Regions from separate parts of the Sphingomonas sp. PvP055 genome, predicted to be linked through region 3. Evidence: riboswitches for the same ligand, from Rfam matches in the RefSeq annotation. Region 3 holds a riboswitch; each other region holds the start of a gene.
The links. Region 3 has a riboswitch for cobalamin ahead of ABIC16_RS18960 (TonB-dependent receptor). Riboswitches for the same ligand answer to the same signal wherever they lie in the genome.

Region 1: it holds a riboswitch for cobalamin, as region 3 does, so the genes downstream of both, ABIC16_RS19925 (TonB-dependent receptor) here and ABIC16_RS18960 (TonB-dependent receptor) in region 3, are expected to answer to the same signal.
Region 2: it holds a riboswitch for cobalamin, as region 3 does, so the genes downstream of both, ABIC16_RS00715 (TonB-dependent receptor plug domain-containing protein) here and ABIC16_RS18960 (TonB-dependent receptor) in region 3, are expected to answer to the same signal.
Region 4: it holds a riboswitch for cobalamin, as region 3 does, so the genes downstream of both, cobW (cobalamin biosynthesis protein CobW) here and ABIC16_RS18960 (TonB-dependent receptor) in region 3, are expected to answer to the same signal.

Annotation. Positions count from the first base shown of each region.
Region 1 is NZ_JBEPNS010000003.1:6,286-11,897, forward strand. It holds one part of gene ABIC16_RS19920 (IS3 family transposase) at 1-30, opposite strand, end outside; gene ABIC16_RS19925 (TonB-dependent receptor) at 442-2,481, opposite strand; cobalamin riboswitch at 2,651-2,887, opposite strand; gene ABIC16_RS19930 (putative quinol monooxygenase) at 3,142-3,468, opposite strand; gene ABIC16_RS19935 (winged helix-turn-helix transcriptional regulator) at 3,589-3,945, shown strand; gene ABIC16_RS19940 (Ros/MucR family transcriptional regulator) at 4,209-4,706, opposite strand; gene ABIC16_RS19945 (response regulator) at 4,977-5,360, shown strand.
Region 2 is NZ_JBEPNS010000001.1:148,986-154,597, forward strand. It holds gene ABIC16_RS00690 (cupin domain-containing protein) at 3-368, opposite strand; gene ABIC16_RS00695 (excalibur calcium-binding domain-containing protein) at 460-771, opposite strand; gene rlmN (dual-specificity RNA methyltransferase RlmN) at 995-2,203, shown strand; gene ABIC16_RS00705 (amidohydrolase family protein) at 2,328-3,155, opposite strand; gene cobU (bifunctional adenosylcobinamide kinase/adenosylcobinamide-phosphate guanylyltransferase) at 3,223-3,738, opposite strand; cobalamin riboswitch at 3,766-3,968, shown strand; gene ABIC16_RS00715 (TonB-dependent receptor plug domain-containing protein) at 4,101-5,612, shown strand, end outside.
Region 3 is NZ_JBEPNS010000002.1:55,795-61,406, reverse strand. It holds gene ABIC16_RS18975 (DJ-1/PfpI family protein) at 1-208, shown strand, start outside; gene ABIC16_RS18970 (TonB-dependent siderophore receptor) at 205-2,376, shown strand; gene ABIC16_RS18965 (alpha/beta hydrolase) at 2,334-3,263, shown strand; cobalamin riboswitch at 3,346-3,586, shown strand; gene ABIC16_RS18960 (TonB-dependent receptor) at 3,755-5,612, shown strand, end outside.
Region 4 is NZ_JBEPNS010000001.1:2,029,368-2,034,979, reverse strand. It holds gene ABIC16_RS09770 (hypothetical protein) at 1-1,020, opposite strand, end outside; gene ABIC16_RS09765 (hypothetical protein) at 1,291-2,178, shown strand; gene rfaE2 (D-glycero-beta-D-manno-heptose 1-phosphate adenylyltransferase) at 2,197-3,621, shown strand; cobalamin riboswitch at 3,677-3,915, shown strand; gene cobW (cobalamin biosynthesis protein CobW) at 4,086-5,123, shown strand; partial or broken gene cobN (cobaltochelatase subunit CobN) at 5,130-5,612, shown strand, end outside.

The DNA.
Region 1 (5,612 bases), on a different contig from region 3:
CTCTTCCGGCTTGTGCTTCTTGAATGGCATCTGTCGTCCCTTTCGTGGTCCAGACTATCATAGTCTCTGGGCCTCTCAGCGGGGGGCAGATCAGGCCGTGGTGTCGGTACTGTCGTTCGTCAAAGCGCATATTACGGGCAAGCCCTACCATATTGAGGACGAGAAGGTCGCCCTCTAGCGTATGCCGATCGTTCCGATCTCACCAATCTGGGTGTCCGCAGTTTCGGTCCCATCCAGCGCAGCCTAGGCGGCAGCACCAGCCAAAGGCGAGTTTCCGCACAGTCTGCGTCGCTTATGGGAACATGCTACCCGTCTGAGTGGGGGCGTACCGATCTGAGGGGTAGAGTCCAATGCGCGCACTATGAGGCAGACACCATTGCAGGTGCGCAGCCATTGAATGATCGCCAGCTTCACCCGAGACTGGCGATCATCTGGCACCGCCTAGAAACTCACCCGGACACCCAGGCGCAACGTCCGTGGCTCAACTACGCGGCTTAAACGACCATCGGCCGGTCCCGCGGTATCAAACGAGGGGATGTAGGATTCGTAGAAATAGGCGATATCCTTGTCGCGGCTGTCGAGGATGTTGAGCACCTCGCCGTACACCTCGAACCGTCCGATCTTGCGAGCCGCGCGGACGTTGACGACGGTACTTCCTGTATCTCGGACGCTGTTGTCTTCGATCAAAGGATAGGGCCCGAGGTGGCGGACGCGAACGCTTGCCTCCCAAGGATTGAGCACCAGCGCGATCCCGGCGGATGCGGCGTTCTCGAAGGCGTTGGGAATACGATCGCCATTGTCGTACCGCGACCGGCTCGCTGTGTAATTGCCGTCGATCGCAAGCCACGGCCTGGGCCGCCAGAACGCCACAAGTTCATAGCCACGACGCTCGCTGGCACCGGTCGGTTCGACCGCGTTGGAATCTCCGACGAAGCGCAGTTCGCTGTCGACGTCGAGCCACCAATAGGTCGCGGTCAGCGTAATGCCGGGTAACTGCCACCGGGCGCCGACTTCGCGGCCGTTGCCGCGGACCGGCACAGGCACCGGCGTTTCGACGTTTACCGCGCCGCGGACGTCGTTGGAGTGGAACCCACGTCCCCAGTTGCCGTAGAACTCCAGCCGATCGGTCGGCGAGTACGCGATTGATGCCTTGGGCGACAGGATCGCGTCGTCGCCTCTGCCTTCGCCGGCCAAGACCGCCGCCTGATCCCGCGCGCGAACGACGTAGTGATAATAGTCCCCACGAACCCCACCGATCAGGCGGAGACCCGTAACCGGCGTCCACGTCGCTTCGCCGTACAATGCTGCCGACGCTTCCTCGACATGGTAGCGGCCGAGCGACGACAGGAACGATCGCGCGCTGGTGCGATACACACCGACGCTGCCGATATGGTCGTAGCGCTCTTCGGTGCCGAGCGAGACGGCAAGGGTCGGTGCGAGCGTCCAACGCTTTTCGCCCCTCGCGCCGACGATCCAGCGTTTGTCGAACTGGCGGATCTGTGCGCTGGTCCCGTCCGGGTCGGTGTAGGTCGGGTTCGAATACATCGACCAGTCGTAGAACTGACCATAGACATTGGCGTGCCAGTCAGGCTGGCGGACCGCGACGTTGCCGACGAGCCGTGTCGTTTCGCCGCGTGCCGTCGGATCGGGTGAGCAGAACACGTCCTTGCAGAGCGCGGTACCAATTATGCGCTCGGGAATCTGTTCGGTCGGACGCCAGGTCGCGCGGTAGGCGTTGAGCGAGGCTTCGACCTGGCCTGCGCCAGCTGGAGCGGTATATTTCGCAAAGCCAGATGCGTGTCGCATATGCTCAGGCTCCTCCCATGGTCCGTCGTAGACCTTGGTTTGCGCGACGAGCGTCAGTTTCCCCGGACCAATCCCGTCAATCGTCCCGCCCGCGGCGATCCGACCATAGCCATAAGAGCCGCCCTCGACCGAAAGCCACGGCCGGGCGAAGCTGTCGATCGTGGTCATGTAGGCAGCCCCCGCCAGCGCGAAGTCGCCGCCATCGGCACGGTATGGCCCTTTGCGAAAATCCTCGCGCGCGACGATCTCCGGGATCAGTCCGTTGAGATCGAGATAGCCTTGGCCATGACCGTGGGTGCGCAGGTTCATTTGCACCCCGTCGATATAAGTCGTGAAGTCCGAACCGTGATCGAGATTGAAGCCACGCAGGAAATACTGGTTGGCCTTGCCGCTTCCCGAATGCTGCGCAGCGACCATGCCAGGTATCGCCTCTAGCAGTTCGGCAACGCGCAGCAGCGGGCGAACCAGAAGGTCGGCACCGGCGACGGTGCCCTCACTTGCTGCATGCGCAACACCGATCTTCGCTTCGCCGCGGCCGAACACGACAATGTCGTTTGGTGCCTGTGACGGCACAGCCTCGGTGTTTTGCCCCTGAGCCCATGCTGGTGTGGTGCTACATGCCGAAGCTATAGCCACGCATTCGAGCCATTTTGTTCGTAATCTCAGATTCTTCATGTCCGTCCCCCGTGCGCCAAGCGACTTCGGACGGGGGCGTCCGCTGCGAACGGTCGGCACGCGTCGACAGGCGGACGCAAGCGCCCGCGACACGAACCGATGCGACCCCCGCCGCTCGTTCGTCGCTCAGACGGAAGAACCGTGCCCCGACCATCCCCTGGACCAAAGCAAGAGCGACCAGACGCTGGCAGGTCTCCTGGCTCACGGGTCGTCGCTCGATATACGGCCTTCCCGGATCTCGGCCGTTACGGCGTTGGTCCAGTGGCTGCACCCTCCAAAAGAGGACGCGATGTACGTCTCGCTCGCCGCTTACAGTTGCAGGGACAGCCTCGGCTTCGGGAGAGTATCTCCCACACCGTGTTCCCTATTAAGTCCCTCTCGGGACACCAGCGCGATCACTGCCCAGCAAGATATTCATCCAGCTAGACGAGAAGCGCGTACCCGTGGCACCGTCAATCTGCAAGATTGCTCAGAGCTGCCCTATCGCAGTGCGATCGGCATTGCCGGACAACCACCCCCCACTACGTCCTAAAATGCCAATCAAACGGGATATCGAGACACTGGATAAATTCTCAGTTCACGATCGATTCCGAGAAGGCCGACGCCTTCTCTCCCGCCGTCCGTTTGCTGGAACGCCTTGTGGGCCGGTCCTCATTCCGGTCAGGACGGCATGTCGAGCGCCGCTCTGCCCGAAATCGAATAGGAGTCGGCCTGACGGTCGGTGATGCCGAGTTTCCCAGCTTCTTCGAATACCGCTTGGAAATCGGGCGTGGAGAGGTGTGCGTTCAACGCCGCCTGATCTCGCCAGGCTTCAATCAGCCGGAACGTGCCGGCGGCACCTACTTCCTCCGTAACGTCAAGAAATACGCAGCCGTCCCGCAGCCTGGCCGCGCTCGCCATGCGCGAAGCGATATCCCGGAACGCTTCCACGTCGCTGGGCTGGATGCGATATGTTGCATAGATCAGGATGGTCGGCGTGTCGGTCATGTTTAAGCTCCATTGTTGCGACGGAAAGATGATTGATCCCGTCGCGCACGTTTTTAGAATATGGACCGGCACTGGTAATGTGGGTAGAACCTACCTAAAGGTAAGTACCGAAGAGATGCGATGAGCGTTCCTCCATCTGACTGCGGCCTTGATGTCGCGCTGGCCATCATGGGCGGCAAATGGAAGCCGCTGATCCTGTATCACCTCCGCTCGGGTCCGAGGCGGTTCGGCGATCTCAAGCGGACGGTCGCCGGCATCAGCGAGAAGGTGCTAATACAGCAACTGCGTGAACTCGCCTCGGCAGAGGTATTGGTTCGTCGCGACTATGGCGAGGTGCCGCCCAAAGTCGATTACACCGTCACTCCATTCGGCATGACGCTGATCGAGGCTCTGCTGCCCCTGTGCGAGTGGGGCGTGAGGAACCGCACCGACGCTTCCGCCATCAGTAACTTCGAGGGCAAGCCAGAACGCGGCTAGATTGTGCTTGGTTGATCAGGCTTTCCCAGAATTGCATCCTTTTCGGGAACGGCAGCTATCGCCAGCCGCCTCCTGAAAGCTGCCTGTCCGTTCCCCACCAGGTCGGGACGTTCAGCCACATGACCGACGGGCCGACTGCCCCCCCAAAGCCGACTGACAGCTTTCGGGTGGTAGAGCGGTCGGACCGAAAACGCCCAATAGCGGACGATCATCCACGTCGAGTCGAAGCATAGTGGCGGCGGGCATGTTCGGCGCCTGTCACTTCACGCAGGCTCGGCTACCTTCGGGGGACGACCACGTTTTGGTGTAGATGTAGGCACCGTTGCCTTGACTGGCGGTTTCTGGCCCGGCTTTCGGCCAAGACCAACTTTTTTCGCCATATCCCGCCGCAGTGCCGAGTAGGACGGTGCAGTCATGGGATAGTCGGCCTTTAAACCATAGCGAGCGCGATATTCGCCAGCCGTCAGACCGTTGGTAGAAAGATGCCGCGTCAGCGTCTTGTAGGGTTTGCCATCGATCATTGAGATAATGACATCGGGATTTGCCAGCGACTTCCGTGCGGTGACTGCCCCGGTAAATTCAGGAGCGGCGTCCTCGGCAGTAACGTCTGCTGGCGCCGCCAAAAGACCGACCACTGCGGCGTGCATCGACTTCAAGAATGCCGCAACGTCCTCCGCCGACGTGCGCGTGTTAGGGTTGGACAACCATGCCATCGTCATTTGGGTAGCAAGCTCGACGCTGTTCGAAATTCCATCAGTCAATTTGAATTTCCTTGTTCGGTCCCCATAGAGAGGGCGTTAAAAAACCTTTTTGAACATCGCAACTCGCTAGTAGGTTGTCAGCCATTTCTTAGACGCCCATTAATAAACATTTTTAGATGTGAACGCTTATCGATTTCGCTGAAAGGATGCCGCATTACAGGAGCTTCGACAGCACTTGTATTCATATCACTGTTCTTTTCTCGTATACCATGCTAAACCTTATCCAGAAAATGAATCTATTTTCACTATTGCAGGGAAGGCGGGAGGAGCATGAGTAGCACTCGTAGTTTGCGCATTCTCTGCGTCGACAATGATCCGGACATAAGGCTTATACTAGAGATTTCGCTGCATCTCGATTCAAATATTTTTGTCTTTTCAGTAAGTTGCGCTGCGGATGCGATAAGTGCGTTAGCTGAAAAACCGTTTGATTTGGTAATTTTAGACGCTGCGCTGGAAGCCAAAAGTCGGACGGATTTGCTAAAAAAAATAACTAAAACGGATGGATCACCGCCTACTCCAGTGATTTTGCTCTCATCGGACACTTCTCACAACGTTCACCTCAACAGGCCCGGCATCATCGGGGTGATAACAAAACCATTTGACCCCATCACACTGGCGGGTGTTGTAAGATCGCAAATCGAGGCGATCACTTGAGAAATGTTATTTCACATATTTTGGTAATCCGATAATTTCCAGAAGATGGAGGATCAGCTTTCGGCCCTCGCCGCTGGGATGCGACGTCGCTTTGGCAATAGAGCTGAGGAAGTAGCTCGTAGCCAAGCTGACAATTCAAGTGGCGCTGTTGCCGAAACCTGGCGGTCCATCCTCAAGGCTCTCGAATCTACCTGGAAGGTGGACGAAAAGCGTTCTGCACCTCCTAACGGGGGTAAACCGCCGGCAGCGGGT
Region 2 (5,612 bases), on a different contig from region 3:
CGTTAGCGGAGCTGCTCCTCCAGACTGCGCGTACGAGACGTCCTTTCCGCGCCGGTATGCAAGGTCGAAGCGGGCTCGATCAGCAGCACCCAACACTCCTCCTCCGCGACGGGGTTGTGGCGAACCCCACTCGGGACAGTCAGGAAATCCCCCTGTTCGAGCGCGACGACTTCGGTCTCGAACTCGATCCGGAGCGATCCCTTGACGATGTAGAAGAGCTCATCCTGTCCGTCATGCGCATGCCAGACGAGTTCGCCCTTCAGCTTCGCCGCCTTGAGCAGCTGGTCGTTGACCTGGCCAATGACCTTGGGGGACCAGTAATCCGTCACCCGGTCGAACGCGGTGGCGAGCGCGGTTGGCGATAACATTCGAATCTCCGGGCAAGGCGGAAGCGGTTGTGGATCAAGCCGTGGGTGAACGACCATACAAGATGGCCGCACGGTCGCAAATCATGCGCCGCTAGCCATGCGGCTCGCACGCAACCCCGTCCCCGTCTCCGTCCATATCCGTGCGATACCCCGGCTCCCCACGATAGATCGGGAAGGTCCCGGCAGACCGGGCGTCGTTACAGCCGCCCCAGGCGTCGCCTGCTTGTGGTGCCCGCTGGCGTTTCAAACCGGTAGAAACCGCGAGCTGCTGTGCCTGATCGCCCAGCGCCGCAGGGCCTGAGGGCGATGTCGTCGTCGACCCGAGACCGACGGCCACGCCAAGCACGGCGGCGCCCAACAGCGTTGGCAGGATCGGAAGCGCACGATTTCTCATCCCCTTCATATTAGTCAAACACGCCTAAACGAAAGCTTACCGCCGCGCAGCCGTACGCCGCAGCCGTACGCCGCAGCCAAGCGGCAACGCCGAAAAAGCGGTGCGTTCCCCCTAACTGTCCCATCGCGCCCCCTATGGACCAGAGGCCCCGGCATGCACCCGCCCTCCCGGAAACACCCCCTACCCGCACAGGGAGTAGAAAAACCCGCCATTTTCCCCTATGTGGCGCATCATGCAGACAGCACCAGCCTACGCCATGCCCATTCCGGGGCATATCGACCCCGTACCCGTGCCGCGCGCGCTGGTGCCGCGCAGCGACGGGCGGATCGATCTGCTCGGGCTGTCCAAGCCCGATCTGCGGATGGCACTCGAGACCTCGCAGCTCGACCCCAAGCAGGCCAAGCTGCGCGCCAAGCAATTGTGGCACTGGATCTACAATCGCGGCGTCACCGACTTTTCGCTGATGACCGACATCTCAAAGACGATGCAGCCGTGGCTCGAACAGCGCTTCACGATCAGCCGCCCGCAAGTGGTCGAGGCGCAGGTGTCGACCGACGGGACGCGCAAGTGGCTGCTGCGGACCGACGACGGCAATGATTACGAGATGGTGTTCATCCCCGATGCGGACCGCGGCACGCTGTGCGTATCGAGCCAGGTCGGCTGCACGCTCAACTGCCGTTTCTGCCATACCGGTACGATGCGGCTGGTGCGCAACCTGACCCCGAGCGAGATCGTCGGGCAGGTGATGCTCGCGCGCGATGCTTTGGGCGAATGGCCGAGCCAGCCCGAGGGGCGCATGCTCACCAACATCGTGATGATGGGGATGGGCGAGCCACTCTATAATTTCGACAATGTCCGCGACGGGTTGAAGATCGTGATGGACGGCGACGGGATCGGCCTGTCGCGGCGGCGGATCACGCTGTCGACCTCGGGCGTGGTGCCGCTGATGGCACGCGCGGGCGAGGAGATTTCGGTCAATCTGGCGGTGTCGCTCCATGCCGTCACCAACGAGATCCGCGACGAGATCGTCCCGATCAACCGCAAGTATAAGCTCGAGCAGGTGCTGCAGGCGTGCGCGGACTATCCGGGCGCGAACAATGCGCGGCGGATCACGTTCGAATATGTGATGCTCAAGGACAAGAACGACAGCGACGCGGATGCGCGCGAGCTGGTGCGGTTGCTCAAATTCTATGACCTGCCGGCGAAGGTCAATCTGATCCCGTTCAACCCGTGGCCGGGCGCGCCGTATGAATGCTCGACGCCGGAGCGGATCAAGGCGTTTTCGAACATCGTGTTCGATGCCGGCATCAGCGCCCCGGTCCGCACCCCGCGCGGGCGCGACATCGACGCGGCGTGCGGGCAGTTGAAGACCGCAAGCGAGAAAAAAACGCGCGCGGAGCTGGATGCGCTGGCGGCGGAGAAACAGGCGGCGCTGGGCTAGGGTTCGTTTCACCCCCCCGTTCGGGCTGAGCGAAGTCGAAGCCCCCGTCTCCCCCGAGCCTAGGCTTGCTTGGGAGTGGCGCTTCGACTGCGCTCAGGGCGAACGGATGGGGTCGGGCGACGGCTCACCCCAGCGCGTAGAAATCCACCGCCGCATCGTGGAATAGCCGGTCGATGTCCGCCCCAGCATCGCGCGCCATCCGCAGCGCATCGTCGTGCCAGCGCCGCCAATCATCCCCCGACAACAAGACGACCGGCCAGTCGCTCCCCCACATCAACCGCGGCCCGAACACGCTGACGAGATGCGCGACATAAGGCGCGAGGTCGCTCGCGGGCTGGCCGGAGCCCTGTTCGGTCCGCAACCCCGACAATTTGCAATGCACCCCAAGCCCAGCGAGCGCGGCGATGTCGTCGCGCCACGGATCGAGTGTCCCTGCGGCAGGGAACGGTTTGGCGGCATGATCGATCACGATCGGCAGGTCGGGCCAGCGCTCCACGAACCGCGCGAGCATCGGCAAGTGGCGCGGCTGGACCAGCGCATCCAGCCGCAGCCCCGCCGCCTGCATCGCCGCGATCGCGGGGGCAAGGTCCGCGCGCAGCAGCCAGTCGGTATCGTCGATCGACTGGAGCATCGGGCGCAGCCCGCGCAACCACGGGTTGCCAGCGAGCGCGGCGATGCGATCGGGCGCGGCGGGGTCGGCGAGATCGACCCACCCGACCACCGCGCGCACCAGCGGCGTGCGCTCCGCCAGCGCGAGCATCCAGTCTGTATCGGCATCGGTCGGTTGCGACTGGACCAGGACGCTTCCCGCCAGCGGAAGCCCGTCGCACGCGGCGATCAGGTCTGCCGGCCCGAAATCGCGGTGGATCGGCGCTTCGGCCGCCGTCGGCCATTCATGTCCGGGCGTCGTCAGCGACCAGAAGTGTTGGTGCGCGTCGATCCATCGCGTCATCGTCGTTCCTCGTGCAATCCCTTGACCGGAATGCCATTTGCGGACCGCGGAGACCAGCCCCGCGGCGTCAGGTCCGATACCGCTGCAACGGCAGCACCAGCCCGGCGGCCACGAAATAGCTCGCGTCGACCTGCCCCGCGACCGCCTGGTTGAGCCGCCCCGCCGCATCGCGGAAGGTGCGACCAAGCGGATGATCGGGGACGATCCCCATCCCGACCTCGTTGGTCACGATCACGATCGGCAACGGACTCCCCGCGATGGCAGCCAGCAGATCGTCCGTCGCGCCCGCGATGTCATGCTCGCCGAGCATAAGGTTGGACAGCCACAACGTCAGGCAATCGACCAGCACCGCGCCCGTCTCGACCGAAGCGATCGCCGCGGGCAGCGCGAGCGGGCACTCCACCGTGCGCCAGCGCTCCCCCCGGTCCGCGCGATGCCGCGCGATCCGGTCCGCCATCTCGCCGTCGCGGCCCTCGGCAGTGGCGAGATAGGCGAGCGGCCCCGCGCACGCCTCGGCGGTTTGCTGCGCGAGGCGGCTCTTGCCCGAGCGGGCACCGCCCAGGAATAGTGTCGTCCGTGTCACATCTTGCCCTTGCCCAAAGCGCGCTCTAGACGCGCCGATGCGACAGGTTCCCAGAGATGGGATGAAAAGGGAACCCGGAAGCGTGCTCAAGCGCGTCATCCGGGGCTGTCCCCGCAACTGTGACCGGCGAGTCTTGCTCCTTCTGCGTGCCACTGGATCTCCGGATCCGGGAAGGCCGAGCCAGACGACGACCCGGGAGCCAGGAGACCTGCCTGTCGCGGTTGTCCTTCGTCCGGCCGGGGTGTGCCGTGCGATCGAGGTTTTCCTCGCGAGACGACGTGGTTGGGGTCGTGCGCGGCGGGAAACGGAATTCCGACATAGCGCCGTGCGTGCCCCCGTAGCTGTTGCGAAGGGGAATAACCGTGAAGACCTGTGCCTATCTGATCCTGCTGCCGTGCATCGCCGCCGCCGCGCCCGCGTTCGCCGAGAGCGCGCAATCCACCGCCACGCTGGAGCAAGCCGCCAACGCATCGCAGGATATCGTCGTCACCGCCAACCGCGCGGCGCGCCCGGCGGATACCGTCGGCCAGTCGGTCACGGTGCTCGACACCGCGACGATTACCGAGCGCCAGGCGGTCGTCGTGTCCGACCTGCTGCGCCAGACGCCCGGCGTCACCGTGGTGCGCAACGGCGGGATCGGCACCACCACCTCGGTCAGCATCCGCGGCGCGGACAGCGACCAGACCGTCGCGCTGATCGACGGGATCAAGCTCAACGATCCCTCCGCCCCCGGCGGCGGGTTCAACTTCGGCAATCTGCTGATCGGCAACATCCAGCGGATCGAAGTGCTGCGCGGCGCGCAATCGGTGCTGTGGGGCAGCCAGGCGATCGGCGGCGTCGTCAATCTCATCACCCGCCAGCCGACCGAGCAGATCGCGATCAACGCGCGTGCCGAGGGCGGCGGCTATGGCACCGCACAGGGCTTCGCCAACGTCTCGGGCAAGATGGGGCCGGTGTCCGCGAGCCTCGGCGGCGGCTATTACGGCACCGACGGGATCTCGGCCTACGCCCCCGGCACCGAGCGGGACGGGTACCGCAACTATGCCGCGAACGGCAGCCTCGGGATCGCGCTGGCCCGCGACGTCTCGGTCGACCTGCGCGGCTTCTATACCAACAGCCGGACCGACATCGACGGTTTCCCACCGCCCAACTTCACCTTCGGCGACACGCGCGAATATGGCGATGTCGAACAATGGGTCGGCTATGCCGGGCTCAACGCCGCGCTGTTCGACGGGCGTCTGCACAATCGCTTCGGTTATGCGCATACCGACACCGACCGGCGCAACATCGACCCCGATGGCGACCCGACCGAGACGTTTCGCGGGATCGGGCGCAACGACCGGCTGGAATATCAGGGCACCGCGAACGTCACCTCGGCGGTGTTCGCGACCTTCGGCGCGGAGCGGGAAGTATCGCGCTTTTCCTCGTCGAGCTATGGCGGGCCGGTCACGCGGGGCCGGGCGCGGCTGTTCAGCGTCTATGGCCAGCTCGCCGTCACCCCGATCACCGGGCTGACCGCGACCGGCGGCGTGCGGCATGACGACCACAATGTGTTCGGCGGCGCGACGACCTTTTCGGGGAGCGGCGTCTATTCCCCCAATCATGGCGCGACCACGCTGCGCGCGAGCTATTCCGAAGGCTTCAAGGCGCCGACGCTGTACCAGTTGCAGAGCGAGTATGGGAACACGCGGCTGAACCCGGAACGCTCGCACGGCTGGGATGCGGGGGTGACGCAAAAGGCGCTGAACGGCGCGGTCGAAGCGAGCGCGACCTACTTCCATCGCAATTCGTCCGATCTGATCACCTTCGTCTCGTGCGCAGCACCGCTCACGGGGATCTGCGCGGGTCGTCCGTCGGGCACGTACGAAAACATC
Region 3 (5,612 bases):
GCTCGCGGCACGCCTGAAGGATGAGGAAGCGGCACGACGGGTTCAGCTCCTCATGGAATACGCGCCCGAACCACCCTTTCGGAATGGTACACCAAAGGAGGCCGGTCCGAAGCGGGTCGCCGAACTGACCGGCCGCACGCCGTGGATGGACGCGCAGGTCGATACCGCAGTTGCAGCTGCCGCCAAGCGGTTAGGGATCGCAGCATGATCGGGCGGCATTCATTCGCTTCTGCGAGCCTCACCGTCATCGCTGTCCTTTGGTTTGCTTCGTCCGCTGCAGCACAAAACGTCGCGGACGAGACACCGCAGACGCGCAGCTGGGCGGGGAGCGACATCGTCGTGACCGGCCAGCGTCAGACTTACGCCGACCCGGAGACGACCGCAGCGACCCGAACCGCCACGCCGCTTATCCAGGTGCCACAGTCGGTCCAGGTGCTTACGCGGACGTTGATCCAGGAACAGGATCGTCGCACGCTCGGTGACGCACTGGTCAACGTCTCGGGTGTCACCCCAACGCGGTCGGACGAGGTGCTTTTCATCCCCCCGATCATTCGCGGCTTTCCGGCCGAAGTGTACCTCGACGGGCTGTCGGTGTTCGCCGGCAACCAGCAGGCCTACGACCCGAACAGCTTGGTAGGCATTGAGCGGATCGACGTTCTCAAGGGTCCGACCGCTACCCTTTATGGCGGGGGGATCGGCACGCCGATCGGCGGGGTCATCAATCTCCAAAGCGTCCGGCCGAACGATAAGGCAGGCGGGTATCTGGCGATGCGCGCGGGGAGTTTCTCGACCTGGAACCCCTACGGCGACATCAATGTGCCGCTGGCGGACGGGATCGCGGCGCGGATCACCGGCGAATATCAAAGCAACGGTAGCTGGATCGACAAGGTGTATGGCGAGCGCTGGTCGGTGCAACCCAGCGTCTCGTTCCAGATCGATCCTGCGACCGATCTCCTGCTCCAGGGGCAGTTCAGCCATCGCAGCAATCTCGAATATTCCGGCCTGCCTGCCGATGCCGCGCTGGCCGGCATGATCGACCGCAACGCCTTTCCCGGCTCGCCGATCGATCAGCCGCAGACGACGAACGACATTCGCATGGGGCAGGCGACGCTGCGCCACGCCTTCTCCGACCGCCTGAAGCTGACGGTCAGCGGCCGCTACTATTCGAGCAAGATCAATGAACAGGGGAGCTTCGTCTATCCGGGCCTCTTCCCTACCAAGACCGTCGCGCCGCTCTACGACGTGTTCCCGATCACCATGAGAAACCGCACGAAGGAGGCGACCGTGGATGCCAATCTGGCCGGCGATGTCGATCTGCTTGGGGGCACGCACAAGCTACTCATCGGCGTCAACTACGATTGGACCAGCTTCTATAGCGCGATGGGCTTGTTCGTTAGCGACTCCCCCTCGGGCACGATCGACCTTTCCGACCCGAGCTACGATCTGCACTACACGCCCCAGCTACCGGTCAACTCCTATACCGACGATCGCTTTACGACGTTTGCTGGCTACATCCAGGATCAGGCAACCTACGGTCCGCTGCACCTGACCGGAGGCTTGCGCGTCACCTCGCTAAAGTTCGTCGAGAACAGCAACATCGGCGTCGCCAACGACAAGACCTACACGCACGTCTCACCCCGTGCCGGCGCGACCCTCGACGTGGTGAAGGGCGTCGCCCTCTTCGCGGGCTATGCGACCGCGTTCCGTGCGCCCTTCGGCTTCATCGGCACGCAGACGCCGGTGCCGGAGACGTCGAGCAATATCGAGGGCGGCGTGAAGCTGGCGCTTACCGGCACGGGCCTCTCCGGCACGATAGCGGTGTTCAGGCAGACCCACGACAATGTCGTCACCGCCGATCCCGCCAATGTCGGCTTCTACATCCAGAGCGGACGGCAGCGCGCGCGCGGGGTCGAGGTGGACATGGTGTGGGAGCCGACACCGGCCTTCTCGCTCCTCGCCAATTACGCCTACACCGATACCCGCGACGATGGTGTGGCACCTGGCGACCGGCTCGCTCGTGTTCCGAAAAGTAGCGGGCGGGTCGCGGCTCGCTACCGGGTATTGCACGGTACGGCCAAGGGCTTGTCATTCGGTGCAGGCATCAGCGCTTTTACCTCGCGTGAGCTGACGCTGCCCAATACCCTCGCAGTACCGGGCTATGCCGCGATCGATGCGCAGGCGTATTACGACATTGGCCGGTTCACCCTTGGTGCGTCAGTGGTCAATCTGGGAAATCAACGAGCCTTCGATCCCTATTCCTACCTTGGTTATCCAGTGGTCGCGCCCAACCAGCCCCGTTCGGCCTATGTCACGCTCAAGGTGCGGATATGGCCATGGCGAAGCTGGCGAGGCGCTGGATCGCTTTGGCAAGCATAGGCGTGGCAGTCGCCCCTCTGTCGCCGGCTGCAAGCGCGCGGGCACCGGCGACCGGCGGGAAGATCATTCCCCTCTATGCAAAGGGCGGTGTTCCGTCGCTCGGTGTCCCGGAAGTGCGGGACCGGATGAAGACCGGCGAGACGATGATCTACGATGTCAGCGAACCAACGCTGGAGCTGTATCGCCCTGCACCTGGTCGCGCCAACGGCACCGCCGTGATCGTCGCGCCCGGTGGTGGCTTCGTAGCCCTCGGCTACACTTTTGGTGGCACAGACGTGGCGCAGGCACTGGCCGGCCGTGGCGTTACTGCCTTCGTGTTGAAGTACCGGACGATCCGGAGCGGTGACGGGCCGATGCGGATGCCGGATGTCCATATGAAAGAGATGGGCATCGTCATGTCGCGGGCGGAAACGGGCAGACCGATGGAGATGCCGCGCTTCGCTGGTGAGCCTCATGCGATCGAGGACGGGGCGCGCGCCATGGCGATCGTCCGGGAACGCGCGCGCGAGTGGGGCATCGATCCTCACAAGGTTGGCATGATTGGATTTTCAGCGGGCGCGTATCTTGCAGCCGATCTGGCAATCGGCGCCAAAGCGTCGCGGCCTGACTTTGTAGGCCTGATCTACGGCGGACTACGGACGCCGGTCCCGGAAGATGCGCCTCCCGCATTCATCGCCGGTGCGGCAGATGACGAGTACCAGCGGAACGATCCCGTGCTGCTCTATACTGCATGGCGGCAGGCAGGAGCTTCAGCCGAGCTGCACTTGTATGAACGAGGTAGCCACGGGTTCGATCTGCACGCGAAAGGTACGACGAGCGACCACTGGTTCAACGAGTTTGTCTGGTGGTTGCAATTCCACGGCCTCGTTAAAACCACAGCGAATTAGCCAGACCGTAACGTTCGGCTATGGCGATTGCCCAAAGGCATTGATCGGGATACATCGGCACCGCTGATCTGCTTTTGAAGCAGGCTGGCATGATCGCGTCGGTGTCCTGAGAGGGACTTAATAGGGAACGCGGTGAGGGTGGTTCGCCGCCTGAAGCCGAGGCTGTCCCTGCAACTGTAAGCGGCGAGCGCGATGCATATCGCTTCTTTCTTCATAGGAAGGGGCAGCCACTGGGCCGGACGTTACGTCATAAAGGCCTGGGAAGGCCGTGCATCGTGTGATGACCCGTGAGCCAGGAGACCTGCCGGCGTCTGGTCGCTCTTGCCTGGCCCAGGGGGTGGCCGCGGCACGGTACTCCGTCGAGCGACGACGTGTGCGGTGGGGACCGCACGGGCATGCGTGCCGGTCGCGATGGCGTCCGGCTGGCGCGGATGTCGGCCGTTCGCGGGAGGTCCCTGCCGGGTTCGCTCGACGCCCCGGGGATTACCGTAATGCCATTCCTATTGTCTCGCCTCGCGGTCGCGGGGGCTTTCCTGTCGCCTGTGTTCGCAGCACCTCTTAATGCTCAATCCACGCCCGCCCCCGACAACGAAGACATCCTCGTTGTTGGCCAGCATGCTCAGGACACGCTCACCACGCCGAATGCGACCGGCAGCCGCCTGGGCCTTACGCCGCTCGAGACCCCCGCGACGCTCTCGGTCATCGACGGCGCCACGATCCGCGCGCGCGGCGATATGTCGGTGATCGACGCGACGAGCCGTGCGCCGGGCATCAGCAACGCCGGCAACCCCGGCAATGGCGGCACCGCGCTCGCCGCACGGGGCTTCAGCGGTCAGGGATCCGTGCTCCAGCTCATCGACGGCATCAGGCTGTTCCCGGCTGCGGGCACGATCACCTTTCCGACCGATCCGTGGATGGTCGAACGGATCGACGTCCTGAGCGGTCCGGCCTCGGTGCTCTACGGCCAGGGTGCTCTGGGCGGCGCGGTCAATGTCCTGATGCGCAAACCCGATACGCAGCGGACGCAGGTGGAGGGAGAGATCGGCTATGGCTCGCAGGACAGCTTCCATGTGGCGGCGGGCGCAGGGGGGCCGATCACCGAGCGCCTCTCCTACCGCATCGACGGAAGCTATCGTCGGTCCGACGGCTATGTCGATCGTGGCCAGTCGCGCAGCCATGCCGTCTCGGGCACGCTGCGCTGGACACCGACCGACACGCTCGTCGTCACCGCGCGGGACGATTACGGCGACCAGAAGCCGATGCGCTATTTCGGCACGCCGCTGATCGAGGGACGGCTCGACGACCACATCCGGGACCGCAACTACAACACGCGCGACGGCTTTATCCGCTACCGGGACAACCGCACCAGACTGCAGGTCGACTGGACGCCGAGCGATGCGGTCACCGTCAGCAACCAGGCCTATCGCCTCACCTCCAAACGCTCCTGGCTCAATCTCGAAACCTATTGCTGGATCGCCGCAGACGGGGCCTGCGCCAACGGCAGCGCCAATACCGGTACGCCCGGCCGCATCCTGCGCACCGACATGACCGGCATCGTCCACGACCAGACGCAGTGGGGCGATCAGGGGAGCGTGACGTTCAGGACGGACGTCGCCGATGGCGTCGGCAACGACTTTGTCATGGGCTTCGACGTCAACCTCATCAAACTGACCTACTCCCACAATTTCGAGTCTGACCCGCAGGTTTCGGAAGTCGATCCCTTCGCGTTCGATCCCGGTCTGATCGTCGACACGCAAGGCATCGCACCGCGCTATCGCACACGCACCAACGAATATGCGGTCTTTGCCGAGGACCGGCTTAAGCTCGGCACGCACGTCTCGATCGTCGGTGGCGTCCGCTACGAGCGCGACACAATCCGCCGCTGGTCGATCGACTATCCGGGCGGCACCGGCACCGAGACGTTCGTGCTCGCCAAGCGGCTGCACAATGTGACCTGGCGGGTCGGGAGCGTCTATCAGCCGATCCCGACGGTGTCGCTCTATGGGCAATATGCCACCGGCGTGGACCCGCTGGGGACGCTGACCACCTATTCGACCGGGCAGGTGCAGTTCAGCAACGCGGTCGGCGACCAAATCGAGGTCGGCGCCAAGGCGGTGTTCCTCGACGGTCGCGGCACCGCCACCCTCGCCGCCTACCGCATCGTCAAGAAGCGCTTGCTGGCACAGCTGACCCCGACGAGCCCGGTCGAGCAGGTCGGCCAGCGATCGGCTAAGGGTATCGAGGCTGCGGTGTCGCTCGATCTGCCTTACGGCGTCGGGATCGATGCAAATGGCAGCGTGCTCGACGCGACGTTCGACGACTTCGTCTCTGGCGGCTCGAGCTTCGACG
Region 4 (5,612 bases), on a different contig from region 3:
CGAAGCGAGCGTTCCGCCGATATAATCACCGGCCGCCAACAGCAGCAGGTTGTTGCCTACCGTTGAGCCGCGCACCCCGAAGATGGACCCGAAACCGGTGCTGATGCTGACGCCGGTATAGCTTGAAGCCTCGGTGGCTTGGACCAGCGTCGCCAGCGTTCCCGCGAAATAATTCTCAGTGGCGAAAAGCGGAGCGGAAAGCGTTCCGCCAGAAAGCGTGGCTCCCCCCGTCACAGACAGAGTGCCGGCCGCCCCCAGCACCAGTTTTCCTGCCGTCTGGTTGTAGCGTCCAGCAACTCCAATCGCGGTCGTGAGCGTCAGCGCGGCGCCCGAGTTCGTGACGGTATAGCCGGACGCCGATATCGAATCATTGAGCAAAATGTTGCCCGAATTGAAAACGATGTCGGCGGCAGAGGTGATCGTACCCGTCGCACCGGTCACGAAGCCGCTCAACGTGCCGATCGTCGGACCCGTACCGCCGCTGATCGTCAGGGCGTTGCCGTTGTTGGCAATATCGCCGGCGATCAGGCCCGAATTCTCGATCGTCCCGAGCGAGCCGGCGTACGTGCCGTCGACATCGTTGATGATGGCGAACAGCCCCTTTATCGTGCCCCTGTTGGTGAGTGTTCCGATCGTGCTGCCATAATTTAGGATCGCCCCGGAGCTCGCGCCGGAGATCAGCCCGGAATTGATGATGGCATTGATGATCGCAGGAGTCAGGGAGCTACTGGTCGCCCGGGTAAGAACGAGCCCCGAGCCAAGACTGGTAATCCTGCCGGTGTTGAGAAATAGCCCGATCGAACCAGTGTTCTGCACGGCATTAACGGACAAACCGGTGTTGTCGATGACACCGTTATTCGTGAACGTGTCGACCGTACCAGAATTGAAAACCGCGGCACTCGTGTCCGCGACGACCGTGCCAGTAGGCTCGATCTCAAAAAGCCCGACATTGCCATTGAGCACCTGCGCCCCGACCGTCGTTCCGGAAATGGTCGTATCCGCCCAGGATGTTTGGGGCATCGCAAGTCCAGCTCCAATCGCCAATAGCGAAATGCCGGCCTGCAGACGTCGAGTCCGTTTGGTCTGATCGGGCGCTTCGCCGTTCATCACCACCGGACTTCCCCTTCAACAACAGATGCGGATCAATAAACGCCTTACTCTCATTGAGGTATATTACTTCAAACCCACATCTATACCGCCAACCGCATTACAATACGTCTGTTCTGCGTTTATACATTTAGGTAATATTACAGTAGTTTCTTTCTCCTTTCGGGAGTTCACTTCCACTGAATGAAGACGGATCTGTCCGACCACGTTCGGGGACCATACGGTGATGCACTCGTCCGTATTGCGCTATGCTGTGCGACACTTCTTTCGCTCAGCTTCGGGAGCCCGTCCGTCGCGCGCCAGTCCGCATCGCGCCTGGTGCGCGACGCGGCGTGGCAGTCGCAGGTCATCCCGACCGGGCGCTTCGACCTTGCATCAGCCACGCGATCAGGGCGCGATACATCCGATGTCCTCGTGATCTACATCGAGGGCGACGGCTTCGCCTACACGCGCGAAGGGCGCCGTTCGCTCGATCCGACACCGACCGCCCCCGTCGCGTTGCAACTTGCCGTGCAACACCCCGGTCAGGGCGCGGTCGCCTGGCTGGCGAGACCTTGCCAATACGCTGCCCGTTCGCGTCACTGCCAGAGCGATTACTGGAGTATCGCGCGTTTCTCCTCGGAAGTGATCGACAGTGCGTCCGAGGCGCTGGATCTTCTCCTTCGACAGACGAACCGGATTAGACTGATCCTCGTCGGATATTCGGGAGGCGGAACGCTGGCAGCGCTGTTGGCGGAACGGCGGCGGGATGTGGCGGCGCTGGTGACGGTCGCCGCCAATCTCGATCTGGCGCAGTGGACGCGCGCACGGCACTTATCCCCCTTGTCGCGCTCGCTCGATCCAGCAGCCGAAGCGGCGCTCCTGTCGAGCGTGCCGCAGGTTCATTTCGTGGGCGGCGATGACCCCGTGGTCGACCCCACGATTGCCCGAAGTTTCGTCGCGCGCATGGCCCCGAACGCGCCCGTTTCGATCATCGTCGTTCCCCATCAGGATCACGGCGGCGGCTGGGCACGCCGCTGGCCGACCCTCTCCACGCGTCCTGAACCCTCTCAGGTTCGCGGCTGGCGCTGACATTGCGGAGACCCGAAGATGACTCACCAACGCCCCCCGGCCATCCTGATCGTCGGCGATACGATGGTCGATCGCTACATCATCGGCGAAGCCAGTCGGCTTTCGCCCGAGGCACCGGTCCCGGTCATGCGCGCGGCGCGCGAGGAGTCGCGCCCCGGTGGCGCAGCGAACGTGGCGGCGAACGTTGCCGCGCTGGGCCAGCGATGCGTGCTGCTCACCGTCTCCGGGGACGATGCAGCGGGAGACGATCTCGCGAGAATGATGAAGGAGCGAAAGGTCGTGCTCGATCGCGTGATCGACCCGGGACGACCCACCACGCAGAAAACCCGCGTCGTCTCCGGCGTGCAGCAAATCGCGCGGATCGATCATGACGGGCATGCGAGCGAGACGGCGCAGGCAGAATTGGTGCGGCGGTTCGAGGCACGGATCGACGGTGTCCGCGCCGTCATCTTCTCCGATTATGACATGGGCGTCCTCCACCAACTCCCGTTGCTGCTCTCGATCGCCCGCAAATATAGCGTGCCCGCCTTCGTCGATCCGAAATGCGCCGATCGCTCGCGGTACAAGGGTGCGTTCCTGCTGAAACCCAACGCTCGCGAATTCCACGCCCTGTTTGGTGCTTGCGATGAAGCGCACATTGCTGCGCACGCGGCATCGGTTCTGGAAGCGATGGCGTTGCGCTATCTCGTGGTCACGCGGGGCGACAAGGGAATGCTGATGGTGTCGCGAGACGGCACCATGGTCGATCATCCGACCGAGGCCTTGCAGGTCTTCGACGTGACCGGCGCGGGCGATACCACGATGGCCGCGCTCGTCGTGGGGATCGTCGAGGGGCTGCCAATCGCTGCGGCGATCGACCAGGCGAACGTCGCCGCGAGCATCGCGGTATCGCGCCAGGGAACTTACGCGGTGACTCGCGGAGACCTGGAGGAACGTCTGTATCGGCGCGACCACGCGATGACGAAGATGATCCCGCTGCCGCTGCTCCTCGCAAAACTCGACCATGTCCGCGCAAACGGCGCCCGGATCGTCTTCACCAACGGGTGTTTCGACGTGCTTCATGCCGGGCATGTGCGTTTGCTCGACTTGGCGCGACGGCAGGGCGACGTCCTGATCGTCGGCCTCAACGACGATGCTTCGATTCGCCGCCTGAAGGGCCCGTCGCGGCCCGTCAGCAGCCTAGCCGACCGCGCCGAAGTCCTGAGCGGACTGGCCGCGGTGGACCACATCGTGTCGTTTTCGGATGATACGCCGATCGACCTGATCCGAACGATCCGACCGGACGTCCTGGTCAAGGGCGGCGACTATACGCCGGAGACGATGGTCGGCGCCGATGTGGTGCGCGCGAGCGGCGGAACGATCTTCTTCGCGCCACTCCTGGCGGGCCGATCGACCACGGCGCTTCTCCGTGCCGGAAACGTCCTGGAGCATGTCGGCGATTAGCGAATTGGCAACACGTGCCGTCTGGTCTAATATGCACCGCGAGGGCCTTTATTCGGTCCTCGCTGATCGCGCCGGTGCCCCGCGAGGGGCTTGAATGGGAATGCGGTGCGGGGGGCTTCCCCCAAATCCGCGGCTGTCCCTGCAACTGTAAGCGGTGAGCGAAAGCGTCATGCCCCCTTCTCCGGAAGGGAGCGGCCACTGGACTGAGCCGGTCTTAGGACCGGGCAATCTGGGAAGGTGATGCTCTAGCGATGACCCGTGAGCCAGGAGACCTGCCGGCGATAAGGTCGCTCTTGCCTTGGCCCAGGGGATGGCCGCGGCACGGTTCTCCGTCTGAGCGACGAGCCTATGCGGCTGGGGCTGCATCGGTGCGTGGCTCGGGCGGCTTCTGGCGCTCGTCCGTCGTCGCGCGCCGTCCTTGATCGGCCCCACCCGTTCGTTGCTGTTGCGCCACGGGGAAGAACATGTCCGACCTTTCGAAAGTTCCCGTCACGATCGTCACCGGCTTCCTCGGCGCCGGCAAGACGACGTTGATCAGCCATTTGATCCGGACCGCCAAGGGCCGCCGGCTCGCGGTGGTGGTCAACGAATTCGGCACTCTAGGGGTCGATGGCGATATCCTCAGGGGATGCGCGATCCCCGATTGTCCTGCCGAGAACATCGTCGAGCTGGCGAATGGGTGCATCTGCTGCACCGTCGCGGACGACTTCATTCCGACCGTCGAGATGCTGCTCCGGCTCGATCCGCGGCCCGACCACATCCTGATCGAAACATCCGGGCTGGCCTTGCCAAAACCCCTGCTCAAGGCGTTCGACTGGCCGGCGATCCGGTCGCGCATCACCGTCGATGGCGTCATCACGCTCGCCGATGCGGAGGCCGTCGCCGCCGGGCGTTTCGCGCCCGACCTTGCGGCGGTTGACGCGCAGCGCAACGCAGACCCCAGCATCGATCATGACACGCCGCTCGCCGAGGTGTTCGAGGATCAACTGGCGTGCGCCGATCTGGTGCTGCTGACCAAATGCGACCTCGCCGGTCCCGAAGGAATCGCCGCGGCGCGAGCGGCCATCGCCGCTGAAATGTCGCGTCCGATCCCGGTGATCGAACTTGTCGACGGCGTCGTCGATCCTCGGATCGTGCTGGGTCTGGGCGCCGCGGCAGAAGACGATATCGCGGCCCGCCCATCGCATCACGACGGCGAGGACGACCATGAGCATGATGATTTCGACAGCATCGTCGTAAACTGTGGTGAGATCGCGGATCCGGCCGGTCTGGAAGCCCGGATCGAAGCGCTCGCGAGCCGAGGCGATGTGCTGCGGATCAAGGGGTTTGCCGCGGTGTCGGGCAAGCCGATGCGCTTGCTCGTCCAGGCGGTCGGCGCACGGGTACGGACGAACTACGATCGCTTGTGGCGCACAGACGAACCGCGCGGCTCCAGGCTGGTGGTGATTGCGGAACGCGACCGGCTCGATCCGGCGGTCATCGAGGCGGCGCTGATCGGCTGAGCCCCGATGCACGTCGTCTTTCGCGAAACGCATGGGATCGAGGACACCGCGACACCGCGCGATCTGGGGCAGGATGCCGCGGATCTCGTCGTGCTGTCCTTCTCCGATAGCGACCTGGGCGCTTTCGCGGTCGGGTGGCGTGCGGCTGGACCGGCTTTGCCCTCGGTGCGGCTCGCCAACCTTGCCGATCTCGCGCACCCCCTGTCGGTCGATACCTACATCGAACGGACCCTCGGTGGCGCGAAGGGCATTCTGGTCCGGCTGATCGGCGGGACCGCTTATTGGTCCTACGGACTCCAGCAACTCGCGGCGATCGCGCGGCAACGCGGGATCGCGCTTGCGGTGCTGCCCGCCGACGGGCGCGTGGATCCAAGACTGGATGCGGTATCGACCGTTGCGGTGGCGACGTTGCGACGCCTGACGGACTTGTGCGACCTCGGCGGCGCGTCCGCCGCGCGCGCGGCGCTGGAGATCCTGGCGGCGGCGGCG